Regions from separate parts of the Agrobacterium sp. 22094 genome, predicted to be linked through region 3. Evidence: predicted binding sites of a transcription regulator. Region 3 holds the regulator's gene; each other region holds the start of a gene.

Region 1 (4,244 bases), on a different contig from region 3:
GCTCGATATCGTCGACCGGCTGGTCGGTCAGCTCGCAACCGCGATTCGTGCGGCGGCAGCCGTTGCGCTGATCGCCTCGGTGCTGGTGCTGGCAGGCGCCCTGGCGGCGGGGAACCGTGCGCGCACCCGCGATGCCGTGATCCTGAAAACGCTCGGCGGCACTCGATCCATGCTGATCCGCGCCTTCTCCTATGAATACATGATCCTTGGCGTGGCAACCGCCACCTTCGCCCTTCTGGCAGGCGGCGTCTCCGCATGGTTCGTGATTGCCCGCATCATGAAGTTGCCCTCTAGCTTCCTGCCCGATGTGGCAATCGGCACGCTTGTCGTGTCGCTGGTGATGACGGTGGGCATCGGGCTGATCGGCACATGGCGCATCCTCGGCCAGAAGGCTGCACCCGTGCTGCGCCAGGCGGGCGAGTAAGCCGCTGGATGCAAGTGAAAATCTAAAAAACGGAAAAGTTGTGCGCGATTTAACTTTTACGATTAATTCTTGGTAATGATGTCAAAAACGTTATCGCTTTTCGCGCATACGGTGTTTTTTCGCTATTTTTGGCACTTGTAACGGCTGCGCCATCGCCTCATATTCTCCGGTAGGCTTGCTGTAGCTCCGCAGCGGCGCCTGGGATAGTATCCACATAACGGTCTTATCCCGACACCGTAGCAACTTCGGAGCTAAAAGAGGAAACAATGGCTGACTTTAACAACTACCAGAACCGTATGGCCCAGGGCCGTGCTCAGTCTGGTGCGATGATCGACCAAGGTCTTCGCTCCTACATGGTGAAGGTCTACAACCTTATGGCGCTCGCGCTGGTGATTACCGGTGTTGCTGCCTTCGGTTTTGCTAGCCTCGCTGTAACAACCGATCCTGCGGCGGCCGTCGCGACGCTTAGCAACGGTACAATGCTGACCCAGCTCGGCGCTGCGGTCTACGCATCGCCTCTTCGCTGGGTCGTCATGCTGGCACCGCTAGCCCTCGTCTTCTTCCTGAGCTTCCGCGTTCATAAGATGAGCGTTTCTGCTGCTCAAGCAACGTTCTGGGTCTACGCTGCCCTGGTTGGACTATCGATTTCGTCGATTTTCGTGGCCTACACCGCAGCTAGCGTCGTCCAGACGTTCTTCATCACCGCTGCTTCTTTCGGCGCGCTGTCGCTCTACGGCTACACGACCAAGAAGGACCTGTCCGCCATGGGCTCGTTCCTGATCATGGGTCTGTTCGGCCTGATCATCGCGTCGGTCGTGAACATTTGGTTGGAGTCGAGCGCTGTTAGCTTTGCAGTCTCTGCAATCGGCGTTCTGATCTTTGCAGGTCTGACCGCCTACGACACGCAGAAGATCAAGGAAATGTACTTCGAAGGTGACGACGTTCTCGTGGCCGGTCGCAAGGCGATCATGGGTGCGCTGACGCTCTACCTCGACTTCCTGAACCTGTTCATGTTCCTGCTTCAGTTCCTGGGCAACCGGAACAACTAAGGATCGCAATAGCGCTCAAACAGAAAGGCGGCCACTGGCCGCCTTTTTCATGTCCGCCTATGAGGCCGAAGAAGTCGCTCCCCTGCCGCCTTGCTGCGTCGGCCCGAAGATTGGACTCGATTTCCGGGCCGATGCGTGGATTCAGAAAGGTAAAGCGTCCATTGTACGTCCAATCAGACGCACAGCGCTTTAGTCGATCAGCTTGAGCGCTTTATCGAACACCTTCAGCACCTGCGGCAGTTCATGCCCGCGCTTAAGAATGCGGCCATCGGTATTGATGACGCAGTAGGCGCCCTGCTTGGCAGCAAGCTTCGGGTTCTTCTCGATCCTGAAGAGCGGCATTTCGCCGGAGCGCTTGAAGACGGAGAAGACTGCCTTTTCCTTCATGTGGTCGATGGCGTAGTCGCGCCACTCACCTTCGCCCACCATGCGGCCGTAGACGCGCAGAATGGCGTCCAGTTCCCGGCGGTGGAAGGTCACGGGCAAGGGGTCCTTGGCCCGCTTGTATTCCCGAAGATCAACGACGGTAGAGCCTTCCCGGGTCTGGGAAGTCGCGTATTGCAAATCCGGCTGATCGGCCATCCGGCACCTCGCTCGACTGCTTATGACATCTCTGCGACAGTCTGTCCCCGCCTTGGCGAAATTGCAAGCCCGCAAAGTAGGGCGGCAAGGAGCGGCTTGTCCGGTAACCAATGAGGCAAAACAAGCGGGCGCAAATGCCCAATTTCGAACAAATCATGGCCCGAATTCAATGGAATAGTGCGATTGTCAATTGATGCCTAGGCACCAAGATGACCCGGTCCGGTGCATTGACCCTTTACCCCCAGCCCCCAATGCCCGGGCCGGATCTCCCCCAGCGGAGATCCCCAAAAATCTCGTCTTATCCCTCTGACTGCATCAGCACATTCGCGCCGACAATGGCCGATGGATTGCCAGCCGCATCCATCTTTTGCAGCAGCACGGCGCAGCCGCCGGATTTCGCCTTGCTCATGACGCTTGCTGGCAGCTTCACGGTCATCGCCTTGCCATCCCACATGCCGACCGTCTGCACATCATAGACGCTGTGCCAGTAGGAGATGGTCTTGCCCTGGTTCTCACCCTTCTGCACGTCGACGACCTGCTCGCGGTTGAAATAGGCAACCACGACCTCCGCCTTGCCCTGACCGGCACCGATATCGATCTCGATCTCATCGCCGACACGCTCGGTGCTGATCGGCACGTTCAAGCCCTCGCCCGCCTTGTTGAAATCGTCCAGGCGGCGGTAGATCGTCTGAATATCCGCGCCCTTCACATGGTCACGCCCATTCACCACCGCCTGCGGCGTATAGACGTTGTTGCGGCCAAGCGCACGGGCATAGCCGTACTGCCGCTCGGTATTTTCCTTCGACGCCAGCGAATCCGTCCAGCCGAGATAATTCCAGTAGTCGACATGATAGGACAGACCGATCACATCGCCATTCTGGATAAGCTTGCGCAGGTTGGCATCTGCCGGCGGGCAGGAGGCGCAGCCCTGCGAGGTGAAGAGCTCGACCACGCCTTTCAGCTGATCCTGAGCATAGGCCGCACCCGCAGAAAGCCCGCCGAACAGGCATAGGGAAACGCCGACGCTGCGAAGCCCGTTTCTGAAAATGCCGCTTCGCTGCGGGCCAATTGTATTCGGCATAGCGTGAACCCTTGTCTGAAGGCCGGTCCGAACCATTGATGCAATCAATTCGGGTATGGTGGCAAGGCGGAAAATAGCCTCGAACTCCGTTCAAGAGGAAGTCACGATGGGGTGAGCTTCGCAGGCTTCGCGTGAGGACGAAAAGGCAGGGGTTAAGACCCGTTCCTTCGGACCGATCAGACCCTCGGAAGAGGCCGTCCCAAAGGCCACAAAAAAACGCCGGGATCGCTCCCGGCGTTCGACGTCTTTGGACTGTCGGGTCAGGCTGCCAGATCGCGAAGAACGGTCTGCAGGATGCCGCCATTGTCCATGTAGGTCACTTCGTCCAGCGTATCGATGCGGCAAAGCAGCGGAATTTCCTTCACTGTGCCGTCCGAGTAGGTGATCTTGGCGATCTTGGTTTCGCGTGGCTTGATCTCGCCTTCGAGGCCTTCGATCGTAACCGTCTCGTCACCCTTCAGGCCGAGGCTTGCCCATGTCGTACCTTCCTGGAAGGTGAAGGGCACGACGCCCATGCCGACCAGGTTGGAGCGGTGGATACGCTCGAAGGACTGCGCGATCACGGCCTTGACGCCGAGCAGGTTGGTGCCCTTTGCCGCCCAGTCACGCGAAGAACCGTTGCCGTATTCGACGCCAGCGAAGATGACGAGCGGAACGCCCTCATCCTTGTACTTCATCGCTGCATCGTAAATCGACATCTCTTCCTTGGACGGATAGTGGATGGTGTAGCCACCTTCCTTACCGTTCGGCCCGAGCATGTGGTTGCGAATGCGGATGTTGGCGAAGGTGCCGCGCATCATCACTTCGTGGTTGCCACGGCGCGTGCCGTACTGGTTGAAGTCGGCAACCGCCACACCGTTTTCGGTGAGGTATGCACCGGCTGGAGACGCTGCCTTGATCGAACCGGCCGGAGAAATATGGTCGGTGGTGATCTTGTCGCCGAAGAGACCGAGAACGCGAGCGCCCTTGATGTCCTTGAGGCCAGTGCCCTTCTTGCCCATGCCGACGAAGTAAGGCGGGTTCTGGACGTAAGTCGAGTTGTCGTCCCAGGCATAGGTCTGGCCATCGGGAACCTGCACGGCCTGCCAGTTTTCGTCGCCCTTGAACA
Region 2 (4,244 bases), 1.3 Mb from region 3:
CCGAGCTCGGGTCGTAATTGACGAAGGTATCGGTCATGAAGAGCGCGCCACGCTGGGTAATCAGTAGGCTGAGGCCGCCGAACGACTGAACACCTTCGCGCTTGCCGATGATCTGGTTGACATCGCGCAGGTGACGGTCAAACCGACCTTCCAGACCGCAGATCAGGGCATCGGCCTCACCGCGCTTGACGGAGAGCGCGCCGATGACGGTGGTGTTGGTACGAACGATCGTGCGTGCCGCTTCCGGGTTGATGCCGGCACGGCCGACCAGCGCGAAGTAGTCATCGACATAGTCGCGGTAGCGTGGATCGTCTTCCGGGTTGACCACGGCGAAATCGGTATTCGGGCGAATGCGCAGGCCGAAGCGCTTCAGGCGCGTTTCGATGATCTGCGGACGACCGATAAGGATCGGGATGCCGGTGCCTTCTTCCAAAAGTACCTGAGCGGCGCGCAGCACGCGCTCGTCTTCGCCTTCGGCAAAGATGATACGCTTCTTTTCTGCGCTCTTGGCACTGTTGAAGATCGGCTTCATGATGAAGCCGGAACGCCAGACGAAGCGGTTCAACTGATCGAGATAGGCATCGAAATCGGTGATGGGTCGCGATGCGACGCCACTTGCGGCGGCAGCGCGCGCGACGGCGGGCGCAATGCGCAGGATGAGGCGTGGATCGAAAGGCGAGGGGATCAGGTAGTTCGGGCCGAAGACCGGCGTCTCTTCGCTATAGGCCTTGGCAGCGACTTCGGAGACTTCCTCGCGCGCCAGTTCGGCAATCGCGCGGACCGCCGCCATCTTCATCTCTTCATTGATGCTGGTTGCGCCGCAATCGAGCGCACCGCGGAAGATGTAAGGGAAGCAGAGAACGTTGTTGACCTGGTTCGGGAAGTCCGAGCGACCCGTGCAGATCATTGCATCCGGGCGTGCAGCGCGTGCTTCTTCCGGCATGATTTCAGGCTTGGGGTTCGCCAGTGCCAGGATCAATGGCTTTTCCGCCATCTTTGCCAGAAGCTCGGGCTTAAGAACGCCTGCGGCCGAGAGACCGAGGAAGACGTCTGCGCCCTCGATGGATTCGGCCAGGACGCGCTTGTCGGTCTTCTGCGCGTAGATTTCCTTCCATTCGTCCATCAACGTGTTGCGGCCATCATAGACGAGGCCTTCAATGTCGTGGACCCAGATGTTTTCGCGCTTAGCGCCCATCTCCACCAGCAGGTTGAGGCAGGCGAGAGCCGCTGCACCGGCACCGGATGCGACGATCTTGACGTCCGACAAGGCCTTGCCGGCGAGTTCCAGCGCATTGGTGACGGCTGCGGCAACGATGATTGCTGTTCCGTGCTGATCGTCGTGGAAGACCGGGATGTTCATCTTGGCGCGCAGCTGGCGCTCGACTTCGAAACATTCGGGCGCCTTGATGTCTTCGAGATTGATGCCGCCGAAGGTGGGCTCGAGTGCCGAAATGGTGGAGACCATATCGTTGATGCCGGGCGCGTCGATTTCGATATCGAAGACGTCGATATTGGCGAATTTCTTGAAGAGGACGGCTTTGCCTTCCATGACCGGCTTCGACGCCAGCGGGCCAATATTGCCGAGACCGAGAACGGCGGTGCCGTTGGAAATCACAGCCACAAGGTTTGCGCGTGCAGTATATTGCGCCGCCGTTTCCGGATTTTCATGAATGGCAAGGCAGGGGGCGGCGACACCCGGTGAATAGGCGAGCGCCAGGTCGCGCTGGTTGCCGAGCGGCTTGGACGCCTGGATCTCAAGTTTACCCGGGCGAGGATAGCGATGGTAGAAGAGCGCCTGCTCATCCAGATCCGCATTGCTGCTCTTGTTTTGCGTCGTGCCCTTGTCCTGAGAACTCATCTTTTTCACCGCTTTATTTCAATTGTCACGAAGGTCTTTGCATACAGCAAACAGTTCGACCGTACAGCCGTTTATTTGGCGGGTGGCATGCAAAAGCGAGAAAGGCGATATTCGCAAAAAGACCAGCGTCAGACCATGGAAGTGCCGCTTTGTCATCTTGCTGAAACACGAGTCTGGTTTTCCCAAGGGTGAAAGATTTCCAAACGCCTTTCATGAGACGAGGGGACGAGACCATGGCCACGCAGACCGAAACCAGACACTTCAGGACGCTTTTCATTTCCGACGTGCATCTTGGCTCGAAAGCGGCCAAGACGGATTTTCTGCTGGACTTTCTGAAGTATCACGAAGCGGACACGATCGTGCTCGTTGGTGATATCATCGATGGTTGGCGCCTTCGCCGCAGCTGGTACTGGCCGCAGGGCTGCAACGACGTGGTGCAGAAGCTTTTACGCAAGGCACGCAAGGGCGCGCGCATCGTCTACATCCCCGGAAATCACGACGAATTCTTACGCGAATTTCCCGGCACGCATTTCGGCGGCATCGAAGTGGCCGAGCGCATGATCCATGAGGCAGCGGACGGCAAGAAATATCTCGTGCTGCATGGCGACGAGTTCGACGTCGTCGTGCGCAATGCACGCCTTCTCGCTTACCTTGGTGACTGGGCCTACGATGCGGCGATTGCCGTCAACGTCGCGATCGCGGCGGTTCGCCGCCGTATCGGCCTGCCTTACTGGTCTTTTTCCGCCTGGGCGAAACTCCAGGTAAAGCATGCCGTCAACTTCATCGGCGAGTTCCAGCGTGTGGTGGCCGATGAGGCCCGGCGCAACAAGGTGGATGGCGTGATCTGCGGCCATATTCACCATGCGGTGGTGGAGGATATCGACGGTATTCGCTACATCAATACCGGCGACTGGGTGGAAAGCTGCACGGCCATTGTCGAAAACCTTGACGGCTCGTTCGAGCTGATCACCTGGATGCAGACCAGCGATAGCGCGGAAGAGCCAACGGTGCGCCAGCTGGAGCCGGTGATGTTTCCCAAGCTCGTTGATACAAAAGCGGCCTGAGGATGTCTTTATCCCCACAGCTCCGGCTGTGGCGGATGAACGAGCGAACCGTCATAGACAAGGCCCGGCTCCCGGTCTCGCGCCAGGAGTAGCGGGCCATCAAGATCGGCAAAGGCCACGTCTTGCGCCAGTAGCACAGCGGGTGCCATGGCAAGCGACGTTCCCAGCATGCACCCCACCATGATCTGATAGCCGAGACGCTCGGCTTCCTGCTTCATCACCAAGGCCTCGGTAAGGCCACCTGTCTTGTCGAGCTTGATGTTGATCGCATCGTAACGATCGCGAAGGGATGCAAGGTCTCTTGTGAGGTGGACGCTCTCATCCGCGCAGATTGCCACGGGTCGCTTAATCGTCGCCAGAAACGCATCGTTGCCGGCTGGGAGAGGCTGCTCGATCAAGGAGATCCCGAGCTCCGCGGCAACGGCCATGTGATGCTCGATATTGTCTTCACGCCATCCCTCATTGGCATCGACGATGATTGCGGCATCTGGTGCTGCCGCACGAACGGCGCGTAGGCGCTCTTCGTCGTCCTCTGTTCCCGTCTTTATCTTCAAGAGCGGACGGTGGGCGTTTTCCCTTGTCTTCGCCGCCATCGTCTGCGCATCGGCGAGCGAAATCGTGTAGGCCGTCATCAAGGGTTTTGGAGCAGACGGCAGAAAATGAGCAAAGGCGGGTCTCCCGGAGAGCTTCGCTTCCAGATCCCATAAGGCGCAGTCGACGGCGTTGCGCGCAGCACCCGGCTTCATGGCCTGCTGAAGATGCTCCCGGTCGAGCCCCGAAGCGATTGCCTTCGCGGCTGCGTCAATATCTGCCAGGACGCCTTCGATCGTTTCTCCATAGCGCGCGTAGGGGACGCACTCTCCCTGACCTTGAACGCCATCGTAGGAAATCGTGCAGGTCACCACATGGATTTCTGTGCGGCTTCCCCGCGAAATGGTGAAGCTTCCTGCAACCGGGAAGATTTGCGCTGTGGCTTCGAGGTAACGGCTCATCAAAATTGCCCTATAGTTGGGGGTAAAACCATGGAACCTGCAAAATATGTATCCATTTACGGTGCACCGCTGTGGCTTGCTGGTCCGGCAAAAGATATGAATCGTTAAGAGAATCTTTCAGTAAGCTGCATTCACGCGGAGAAATATGCAAGAACAGGAACCAGGCAAGCGGGTGGAACAGGCTGCAATCTCGCCGGATGAGAACGCGGAGCGCGGCGGCGCGCGCTACGTGCTCTCCGGTTCCTGGCGCAACGCGAACATCTCTCCCGTTCTGCCAGAACTCGACAAGATCGAAAAATCGGGTGCATCCGGGCCCATCACGATCGACCT
Region 3 (4,244 bases):
GAACATCCGGCGCTATCATCATCCTGCTTATGTTCCTCCTGGTGATGAATGTGGGCGCAATCCTGCTGCGTCGCCGCTTCGAACGGCGCTGGTAAAGCATCTCCAGGAAATGTGGATACCGGTTTTCTGCTCGGAAATGCGATAAGAAGCAAGGGAGAACGGAACAATGAACATGTTGTCGGAAGCAGCAGTTGAAAAGGCGCTGGACAAGAAAATGAATGAAGTTTCCTATAAGATGATCGGCAAGGACGTCTCCGTATATTACGGTGAGAAGCGCGCCCTTTACGATGTGAAGCTCAACGTTCGCGAAAACACGGTGACGGCTCTCATCGGCCCCTCGGGCTGTGGCAAATCCACCTTTCTGCGCACGCTGAACCGCATGAACGACACAATCGATGGCTGCCGCGTCACCGGCGAGATTACGCTCGATGGTGAGGATATCTACGATTCTGCCATCGATGTCGTCGAGCTTCGCGCTCGCGTCGGCATGGTGTTCCAGAAGCCGAACCCATTCCCGAAGTCGATCTACGAAAACATTGCCTACGGCCCGCGCATCCACGGTCTTGCCCGCAACAAGGCGGATATGGACCAGATCGTCGAGTCCGCCCTGCAGAAGGCAGGTCTTTGGAACGAAGCGAAGGACCGCCTGCAAGAATCCGGCACGGGTCTGTCCGGCGGCCAGCAGCAGCGCCTGTGCATCGCACGTGCCATCGCCGTTTCACCGGAAGTCATCCTCATGGATGAGCCATGCTCGGCGCTTGACCCGATCGCGACCGCCAAGGTGGAAGAGTTGATCCACGAGCTTCGTGCCAACTACACCATCGTCATCGTGACACACTCGATGCAGCAGGCCGCTCGCGTTTCGCAGCGTACCGCCATGTTCCACCTCGGCCACCTGGTTGAGGAGAACGATACGGACAAGATGTTCACCAACCCGGATGACCAGCGCACCCAGGACTATATCATGGGTCGTTTCGGCTGATCCTGTTGCTGCTTGCACATTCCACCGCGTCTGTCGCTCGAGCCACTAAAAAGGCTTGCGACAGGGCGTTTCGAAACTGGAGACTACGAACATGTCGACACATTCCCACATCATGTCCGCCTATGATGAGGAGCTGAAGTTCCTCAGCCGCCGGATCGCCGAAATGGGCGGCCTGGCCGAGCAGATGTGCGCCGATGCCGTGCGTGCGCTCGTCAATTCCGATGCAGCCTTGGCGCAAAAGGTTATCTCGGACGATACGATCCTCGATCACGCCGAGCGCGAAATCGGCGACAAGGCGATCGTCACCATTGCCAAGCGCCAGCCGATGGCAGCAGACCTTCGCGAAATCATTGGTTCGTTGCGCATTGCCGCAGACCTGGAGCGCGTCGGCGATCTGGGCAAGAACACCGCTAAGCGCGTCATCGCTGTTGCCGGCACCGGCGTTCCGCGCAAACTGGCACGTGGCCTTGAGCATCTGTCGGAACTGGCGCTTGTGCAGTTGAAGGAAGTGCTGGACGTCTACTCCACGCGATCGGCGGAAAAGGCCCAGGCCATCCGCGAGCGCGACGAGGAAATCGACGCCATGTACACCTCGCTCTTCCGCGAGCTTTTGACCTACATGATGGAAGATCCGCGCAACATCACCACCTGCACGCATCTTCTGTTCTGTGCCAAGAACATCGAGCGTGTCGGCGACCACGCCACCAACATCGCCGAGACCATCTACTACATGACCACTGGCAGCCAGCCGGAAGGTGAGCGTCCGAAGGACGATAGTTCCAACACGCTCGGCGCTGTGACCGAGTAAGCGACAGATAGGATCTGGAGCCATGGTGCCAAAAATCGCCGTTGTCGAAGACGAGGAGGCGCTGAGCGTCCTCCTCCGTTACAATCTCGAATCCGAAGGCTATGACGTGGACACCATTCCGCGTGGCGACGAGGCGGAAATCCGCCTTCAGGAGCGCACGCCGGATCTTTTGATCCTCGACTGGATGCTGCCGGGCGTCTCCGGCATCGAGCTTTGCCGTCGCCTGCGCATGCGTCCGGAAACCGAGCGTCTGCCGATCATCATGCTGACGGCGCGCGGCGAGGAAAGCGAACGGGTTCGGGGCCTGGCGACGGGCGCGGACGACTATGTCGTGAAGCCCTTCTCCACGCCGGAACTGATGGCACGCGTCAAGGCGATGCTGCGCCGCGCCAAGCCGGAGGTCCTGTCCTCGGTGCTGAAATGCGGCGATATCGAACTTGACCGTGAGACGCATCGCGTCCATCGCAAGAGCCGCGAAGTCCGTCTCGGGCCGACCGAATTCCGTCTGCTGGAATTCCTCATGACCTCGCCTGGTCGTGTGTTTTCCCGTTCCCAGCTTCTCGATGGTGTCTGGGGTCACGATATCTATGTGGATGAGCGCACGGTGGACGTCCATGTCGGTCGTCTGCGTAAGGCGCTGAATTTCTCCAGCATGCAGGATGTCATCCGCACCGTTCGCGGTGCCGGCTATTCCATGGAAGCCTGATCGGCTTCGGGAGCGCTTTGCTTGAAGGTACAAGCGCTCCTATTCTTGCGGCGTCAGAGCGGACAGCCCGTGGCTTCCCGGCGTCAAATCAATGTTGACGGAATGGGATATCGCGCGGCGTCTATCTCGTCCCTCGACAACGGGCTGCGCGTCAGCACCTCGGCATAATTGGCTCGGGTTCGAGCACCATAACTCTCCTTGATCGCGCTCATCAGTTCGATCTCCTGGTACATCCAGTTCCAGCGCGAATAGTCGTCCGGGCCGGTCGACTGGCGGCGCGCTTTTTCCCGAACCGCAAGCTCGCGATCGCGCACCACTTCTCCCGTCACGATCGACATCAACTGGAAGGCGGCATCGTCCATGTCCGTGGCTTCCCGACGCCAATATTCCTCTCCGCGCTCCTCGCAGATCAGCCAGTAGCTGCCGCGTCGCCATTCGACGTAAACGGTTCCGTCGCCACGGGTGCTGCGCGGGATTGGCGGGAAGGGCGTGTCGACGGCCCTGGCCCATAGCGCCGAGATATAGTCGTGCAGTGTGTCGATCGCGTCCATGATGATAGTCTGGGCGCGATTATTGCTGCAGGCAAGCTTGGATTATTTGGCAAAGCTGGAGACTGCCCAATAAAAAAGCGGACCGAAGCCCGCTTTCTGAATTGGTTCTGAGACAGACCTTACGCCTTGCGGCGTTCGCTGACCGGCTGGTAGGCCATCTTCGCGTGGAACTTGCAGTAGGGCGAGGCTTCAGACGCCTCGCAGCCGCAGAAATGGAAGTCGTCCTTGAGCGGGTCGCCGACCGGCCATTTGCAGGTACGCTCGGTCAGTTCCGTCAGCGTCAGGCGACGCGAGATCGGGATAACGACATTGTTGGAAGAACGAACATATTCCATGGGCTCGACGGTGTCGATGTCCATGTCTTCCTTGAAAGCGAGGGCACCAGAGCTACGGGCCGGTGCTGGACGGCTGGTCGCAGCGCGGGCCGGAGCCGCATAGCTTGCCGGACGCGGCGCTGCTGCGGGACGCTTGGGCGCAGGACGCGACGTGGCGACCGTGCCGCCGGCCTTGGCGCGACCTGGCAGGTTGAGGCGGTGAACCTTGCCGATGACGGCATTGCGGCTCACACCGCCTAGTTGTGCTGCGATCTGGCTTGCGCTAAGCCCTTCGGACCATAATCTCTTGAGCTTTTCTACTCGTTCGTCCGTCCAGTTCATGCCGCTTCTCCGCTCGTCGCGTTGTTTTCGGGCAGAATCCACCTACTATGCCATGGAGTGAACCACGCGCAGGCCATTCGCCAGATTGTAGGTGACTAGTTCCGCCGCATTGCAGTCTAGTAATTGACGGTTAACCTAATCGTCGGTTGACTCCGTGACAAGAGTCGCAGGAATCATCTGGAATCGATTTTCCGGTTTTCCCCAACTTGCTTCCCCTGTGAGTCAGAAAGGCAACACCTCGGGCCTGCGCGGCAAGCACCTACCAAGGCTTGTAAATGCCCGGAAGTGCCGAGATTTGTTGACATTAGGCGGGGAAGTGACAATAGTGCTCTCGCAATGAAGACAGCATGCAGGCCGCCGCGAGGCGGCATTTTTGATTTTCAGGGCAGGGATAACCCGCGAGCCCTATTGACAGTCGTCTGTCCCGACTTGACGTAAGGAGTGATGTCGCCATGGCCGAAACTGCCCCCAAATCCGGGCCGTTGTTCGATACGTTTTCCAAAGCCCCCCTGCGCTTCGAACGAGGCGAGGGCGTTTGGCT
Region 4 (4,244 bases), 1.6 Mb from region 3:
GGTGGAAATCGACGCTGGTGTAGATGATCGGCCGCTTGCCGTAGTAGTTTTCGATACGGGTGAGGAAGCGCTGGATTTCGGAACGAACCACGTCGGGTGACGGGCGCGTCTTGCAGGTCGGGGAGGCGGGGTTCCACTCCACATCGAGTACCGGCGGCAGCTTCATCGATTCCTTCGGAACGTTGCGGATGAACCAGTCAGCCTGCGCATCGGCGGGCGCGCAGAAGTAATAGAAGTGATAAGGCGCGTGCGGCACACCGGCGGCGGCCGCGCCGCGCCAATATTCTTCGAATCGGGAATCGAGACGATCGGTGCCTTCGGTCGCCTTGATGAAGGCGAATGATACGCCGGACTTGCGCACGGTCGCCCACTCGATCTCGCCATTCCACTTGGAAACGTCGATGCCGTGGACCTCGTGTCTGTGTGGCGATTCGCGGCCGAAATCGTGCGGATCGTTATCCTTGAACTTTGGTCGTGCGACGGAGGCAGTCTCGAGGAAATCGTAACTGGTCGAGGTGCAGCCACTAAGGACCAGCAAGGTGCCAAGAAGAGCCGGAATGAGCCGCCGCATGATGTTCCCAGTTGAATGAGTTCCCGCCGATTGCGCGGCCGGCTCATTGGCCGACGCGGCATATCGTTAATCCGTATTTACCATAACAGGGTAAACAAGCGGTTATGACAAGTGGACGGATTAAGAATTCATTCCTGAGCGGTGAGGCGGCTTTCTCAAATTCTCGGCATCGTCAGCACAGCACGCCATGCATAGCCGCGGGCGAGCGGCTCGAACTCAAGGGATGCATTATGGCTTCCGGCAAGCGTCTCCAGTACGTAGCGGAGGTTTGAACGCGGTGTGACGTGGAACTTCGTCAGCCACGCCTGCAGCAGGCTGCGGAACCAGACGGGCAGGTGCTCCTGCTGGCCGAAATCGACGATATGCAGCGATCCGCCCGGTGCCAGCGACAGGAGGGCACGTTCCACGGCCTTTTCCCATTCGGGAATCATCGAGATCGCATAGGAAATCATGATGCGATCGAACCCTTCGCTACGACCGAACTCTCCCAGCCTAAAGGTGGTGGCGTCGGAAACGCGCAGCGTTGGACGCGCCACCTTGCCCGAGAAGTTCTCTGCCGCCGTACTCAGCATCTCGGCGGAGATATCGAGACCGTAGAGCTTGGCGAGCGGAAAATGACGGGCGGCGAGCAGGAGATTGCGGCCTGTGCCGCAGCCGACCTCCAGAAGGCTGCCGCCATGGGGAACATCCAGACGTTCAATCGTGCGGTCACGGCCGAGGAGATAGTATTTGCGGGTGATGTCGTAGATGTGCCGCTGATGGCGGTACATTCTGTCCATCAGGGTCGCATGCTGGGCGTCTGCGAGGCCGACGCTGTCTCCGATGCTCTTCATGCCGATGCCCTCTGATAGATGTGGAAGCCGCCATAGATGGCCGATCGGTCCTTCGCGTTGAGCTCAAGCGAGCGGTCTTCGAGATAGGACCATTGGGCACGGATATCGTCAGATAGGCGGCCCTCGATGACACTCTTTTCTGCCGCCGTGCGGAAGATCACACGTGCGTCGGGTGTCGCCGTGCGGCTGATCTGCGCCCATAGCTCGTTGATCTGCACGTCGCTCATCCAGTCCTGCGCATCAAGCAGCACATAACGATCCACCGACGAGGCGGGTTTGGACGCCAGAAGCTCGGTGAAGGTGGCGTGATGGACAGTGACGCGATCGGCATTCTTGCGAATGGCGTCGTAATATTCGGGTTTCAGATAATCCGGTAGTGTCCCTTCGCCGGCATCTGGGTAGCGGCGGGCAAAGGCCTGCCAGGCAAAGTAATTGTCTTTCAGGGAGAAGTCGCAGGCGAGCTTTTCCAAGCGTCTGCGCAAGACGGGCGCGATGGTGTTGCCGTCCGAGAGGCTGGCCAGTTCGTCATATTGGCGCGGTGGAATCCCGAGGCCGAAGAGCGAGCTCTTGCGCTTGGTCAGCCAGCGGATCATCGGCTTGTCGAAGAGAGGTGCCACCTTCTCGTCGAAGAACTGGCGCTGCTCTTCCATCGAGCGGGTCTTTGCAATGTCCTGGAGCTTGACGCCGTGCAGGCGCGCCAAGAGGTGTCCGGCGCCGATGAAGCGGCCGAGCAGTCCGGTACGGTAGATGTTGCGATCGAAAACGGAGATGCGACGGCGTCCTGCAATCGTGCGCTTCGACCAATAAGCGCGCGTCTGCGCATCGAGGTTCGGGGCGATGAAGCGGTCGTAGCCTTCGCTGTTGGAGCCGATATTGGCCTTGCCGAATTGGCGCACGACATCGCCATGGCTCGGCAGGTGGCAGAAGGCAGCGAGCTTCAGCCGATTGAGAGCGATGTGGTGGGGGTTGAGATCGACGACGTCGATGCTTTTCGGGCTCTGCGACAGGTAGGCCAGCGCATTGCAGCCACCCGAACCGATGGTCACGATGCTATGACCTTCGCAAAGCTCCATGGCCTGCATGTCGACATCCGGGTCCTCCCAGATCTGCGGATAGACGAGGCCGGAAAACAGCATGCCGAACAGCCGCTCCGACAGGCCGCTGGTCGAAAGCGCCTTGTGCTGGAGAAGGGCGGCCTTGAGCTTGGTATTCTTGCTGAAGCCGGTTTTGGGGGCAGCACTCGTCATATGATTCCACCTATCGTTCGGGTGACAGGCGTGTAGCGTCAGGACGCAACAGTTTAATGACGGGAGGAGCGGGAGGCAGTCGCTCCGCTAGCACGCGTTGATACAAACGGTGCCCGGAGCAATGCCGCAGAAGGCGTTCAACTGCCCTTTGTTCAAGGGCGGGTCAGACCATAGACAATTGAGGGAATAGAGCGTTCTGCTACTGACGCAGGACGTGGAGCATGTTCTTGCGCTTGGCGTCGTAATAATAGCCGCGGGCATAAAGACGCACAGCGCCGTCACGATCGTTCTCAGATACCTTCCACGCACCGCTCAGATATTTGACGGCATAGCGCAGATTTGTCTCTGCATCGAAAAGACCGGAGGCGGGGCCACTGAAACCCATGGAACGGGCGGTGGCATGCTTGATCTGCATCAGGCCAAAGTGGCCACGATTATATGCGCCGGGATTGTAGCGGCTTTCGCGCATGACGACGCGGTGCACCAGATCTTCAGGGACGCTATACATGGTGGCGTATTTGGAGATCAGACCGCTGAGCTTCTCGCGACCGACGGGCTGCGGCCCGGTGCTGAGACCCTCGCGCGTGCTGATCGCAGCCAGCGCTGCATTCTGCGGGGCAGAAGCGTAGGCGAGAACGGTGCTGTCAGGCTTGGGCAGCGGCACGATCGTTTGCGCGCGCACCATGTCTTCCGTCAACTGCACAGGGGCCGCCGATGGCGTACCGGGTGGTGGCGGGGCCGGTGGGAAGGAGCCCTTGACGGCGACGACCTGCGGCAGGGATGCGGTGGCGGAGGTGTTTGCTGCGGCCTGAAGGCCGGCTGCGTGATTGGTAGTCATCGCCGTTGCTGCAACAGGCGTTGCGCCAAGCGATGCTGCCGTTGTGGCCGATGCCATTTGTGGCGTGCCAGTCGGCGATTGCATCTGCGCGGAAATCGCGGCTGCGGCTGCAATTTCTGCTGCCGGGGGAAGAGCGACACGACCGCCTTTGATGGCTGGTGTGGAGGGCGTAGGGGTTGTCGCGGAATTGGATGCGACCTGAACCGGGGAGGCCGCATCGGCTGCTGTCGGCGCGTTGGTCGCTGCCGCTGCTACGGTGCCGGGCTGATGGCCCTCGGTCGTAGTTTGCGTGCCGGGCGCTACCGTACCTGGCGCCGTTGCCGGCGCTGCGACGGGTGCGGCCGCAATCTTCGGGGAATGAACGTTGGAATTCGCTGAATATTCGACGCTGGTGCATCCTGCCAAGGCCAGCGTCAATCCCATGGTGGACGACAAAAGTGACGCCGATTTACGGCGCAAATTGCCAGAAAATATCATGCTGCCGCCTCTACTTTGCCTGCCCGTTGATGCCCCCGTATCAAACGAAGCACGCAGTCTCCTGGGCGGATCATTAACCTATCGTAAGGATTCCGGCAAGACGGGAGGCGTCATATGTGTTTCAGGCGGCGATGCGCCGGTAGCCGGCGGAGACGGCGCGGCCTGTAATGAAGCGCGTTCCGCGGTTGTTTCGGACCTTTTTCGTCACCGATGCACGACGCACCATGGCGATCGTCGAGCGGGCAAAAGTGGCCTGCAGAGTGAGGCAGAGAAGGGAC

The links. The regulator PhoB, encoded in region 3, activates phosphate uptake and scavenging genes when phosphate is short. The targets are predictions, from matches to a motif close to TGTCATNNANCTGTCAT.
Region 1: a site for PhoB is predicted at 2,078-2,094, ahead of ACTJK5_RS19585 (DUF2794 domain-containing protein). Genes of this name have one in related genera too.
Region 2: a site for PhoB is predicted at 2,009-2,025, ahead of ACTJK5_RS04415 (UDP-2,3-diacylglucosamine diphosphatase). Genes of this name have one in related genera too.
Region 4: a site for PhoB is predicted at 2,697-2,713, ahead of ACTJK5_RS03290 (DUF3419 family protein). Genes of this name have one in related genera too.

The regions. Positions count from the first base shown of each region.
Region 1 covers NZ_JBQEPX010000005.1:144,732-148,975, forward strand. The annotation lists gene ACTJK5_RS19575 (ABC transporter permease) at 1-424, shown strand, start outside; gene ACTJK5_RS19580 (Bax inhibitor-1/YccA family protein) at 691-1,473, shown strand; gene ACTJK5_RS19585 (DUF2794 domain-containing protein) at 1,663-2,055, opposite strand; gene ACTJK5_RS19590 (DUF1223 domain-containing protein) at 2,354-3,136, opposite strand; gene acnA (aconitate hydratase AcnA) at 3,397-4,244, opposite strand, start outside.
Region 2 covers NZ_JBQEPX010000001.1:925,873-930,116, forward strand. The annotation lists gene ACTJK5_RS04410 (NADP-dependent malic enzyme) at 1-1,858, opposite strand, end outside; gene ACTJK5_RS04415 (UDP-2,3-diacylglucosamine diphosphatase) at 2,092-2,922, shown strand; gene dgcA (N-acetyl-D-Glu racemase DgcA) at 2,931-3,914, opposite strand; gene ACTJK5_RS04425 (ABC transporter permease) at 4,060-4,244, shown strand, end outside.
Region 3 covers NZ_JBQEPX010000001.1:2,264,255-2,268,498, reverse strand. The annotation lists gene pstA (phosphate ABC transporter permease PstA) at 1-95, shown strand, start outside; gene pstB (phosphate ABC transporter ATP-binding protein PstB) at 167-982, shown strand; gene phoU (phosphate signaling complex protein PhoU) at 1,074-1,790, shown strand; gene phoB (phosphate regulon transcriptional regulator PhoB) at 1,813-2,496, shown strand; gene ACTJK5_RS11075 (hypothetical protein) at 2,580-3,047, opposite strand; gene ACTJK5_RS11070 (GcrA family cell cycle regulator) at 3,167-3,703, opposite strand; gene ACTJK5_RS11065 (aspartate aminotransferase family protein) at 4,156-4,244, shown strand, end outside.
Region 4 covers NZ_JBQEPX010000001.1:693,200-697,443, forward strand. The annotation lists gene ACTJK5_RS03280 (glycoside hydrolase family 25 protein) at 1-571, opposite strand, end outside; gene ACTJK5_RS03285 (class I SAM-dependent methyltransferase) at 727-1,404, opposite strand; gene ACTJK5_RS03290 (DUF3419 family protein) at 1,401-2,651, opposite strand; gene ACTJK5_RS03295 (lytic transglycosylase domain-containing protein) at 2,851-3,966, opposite strand; gene ACTJK5_RS03300 (LysE family transporter) at 4,088-4,244, opposite strand, start outside.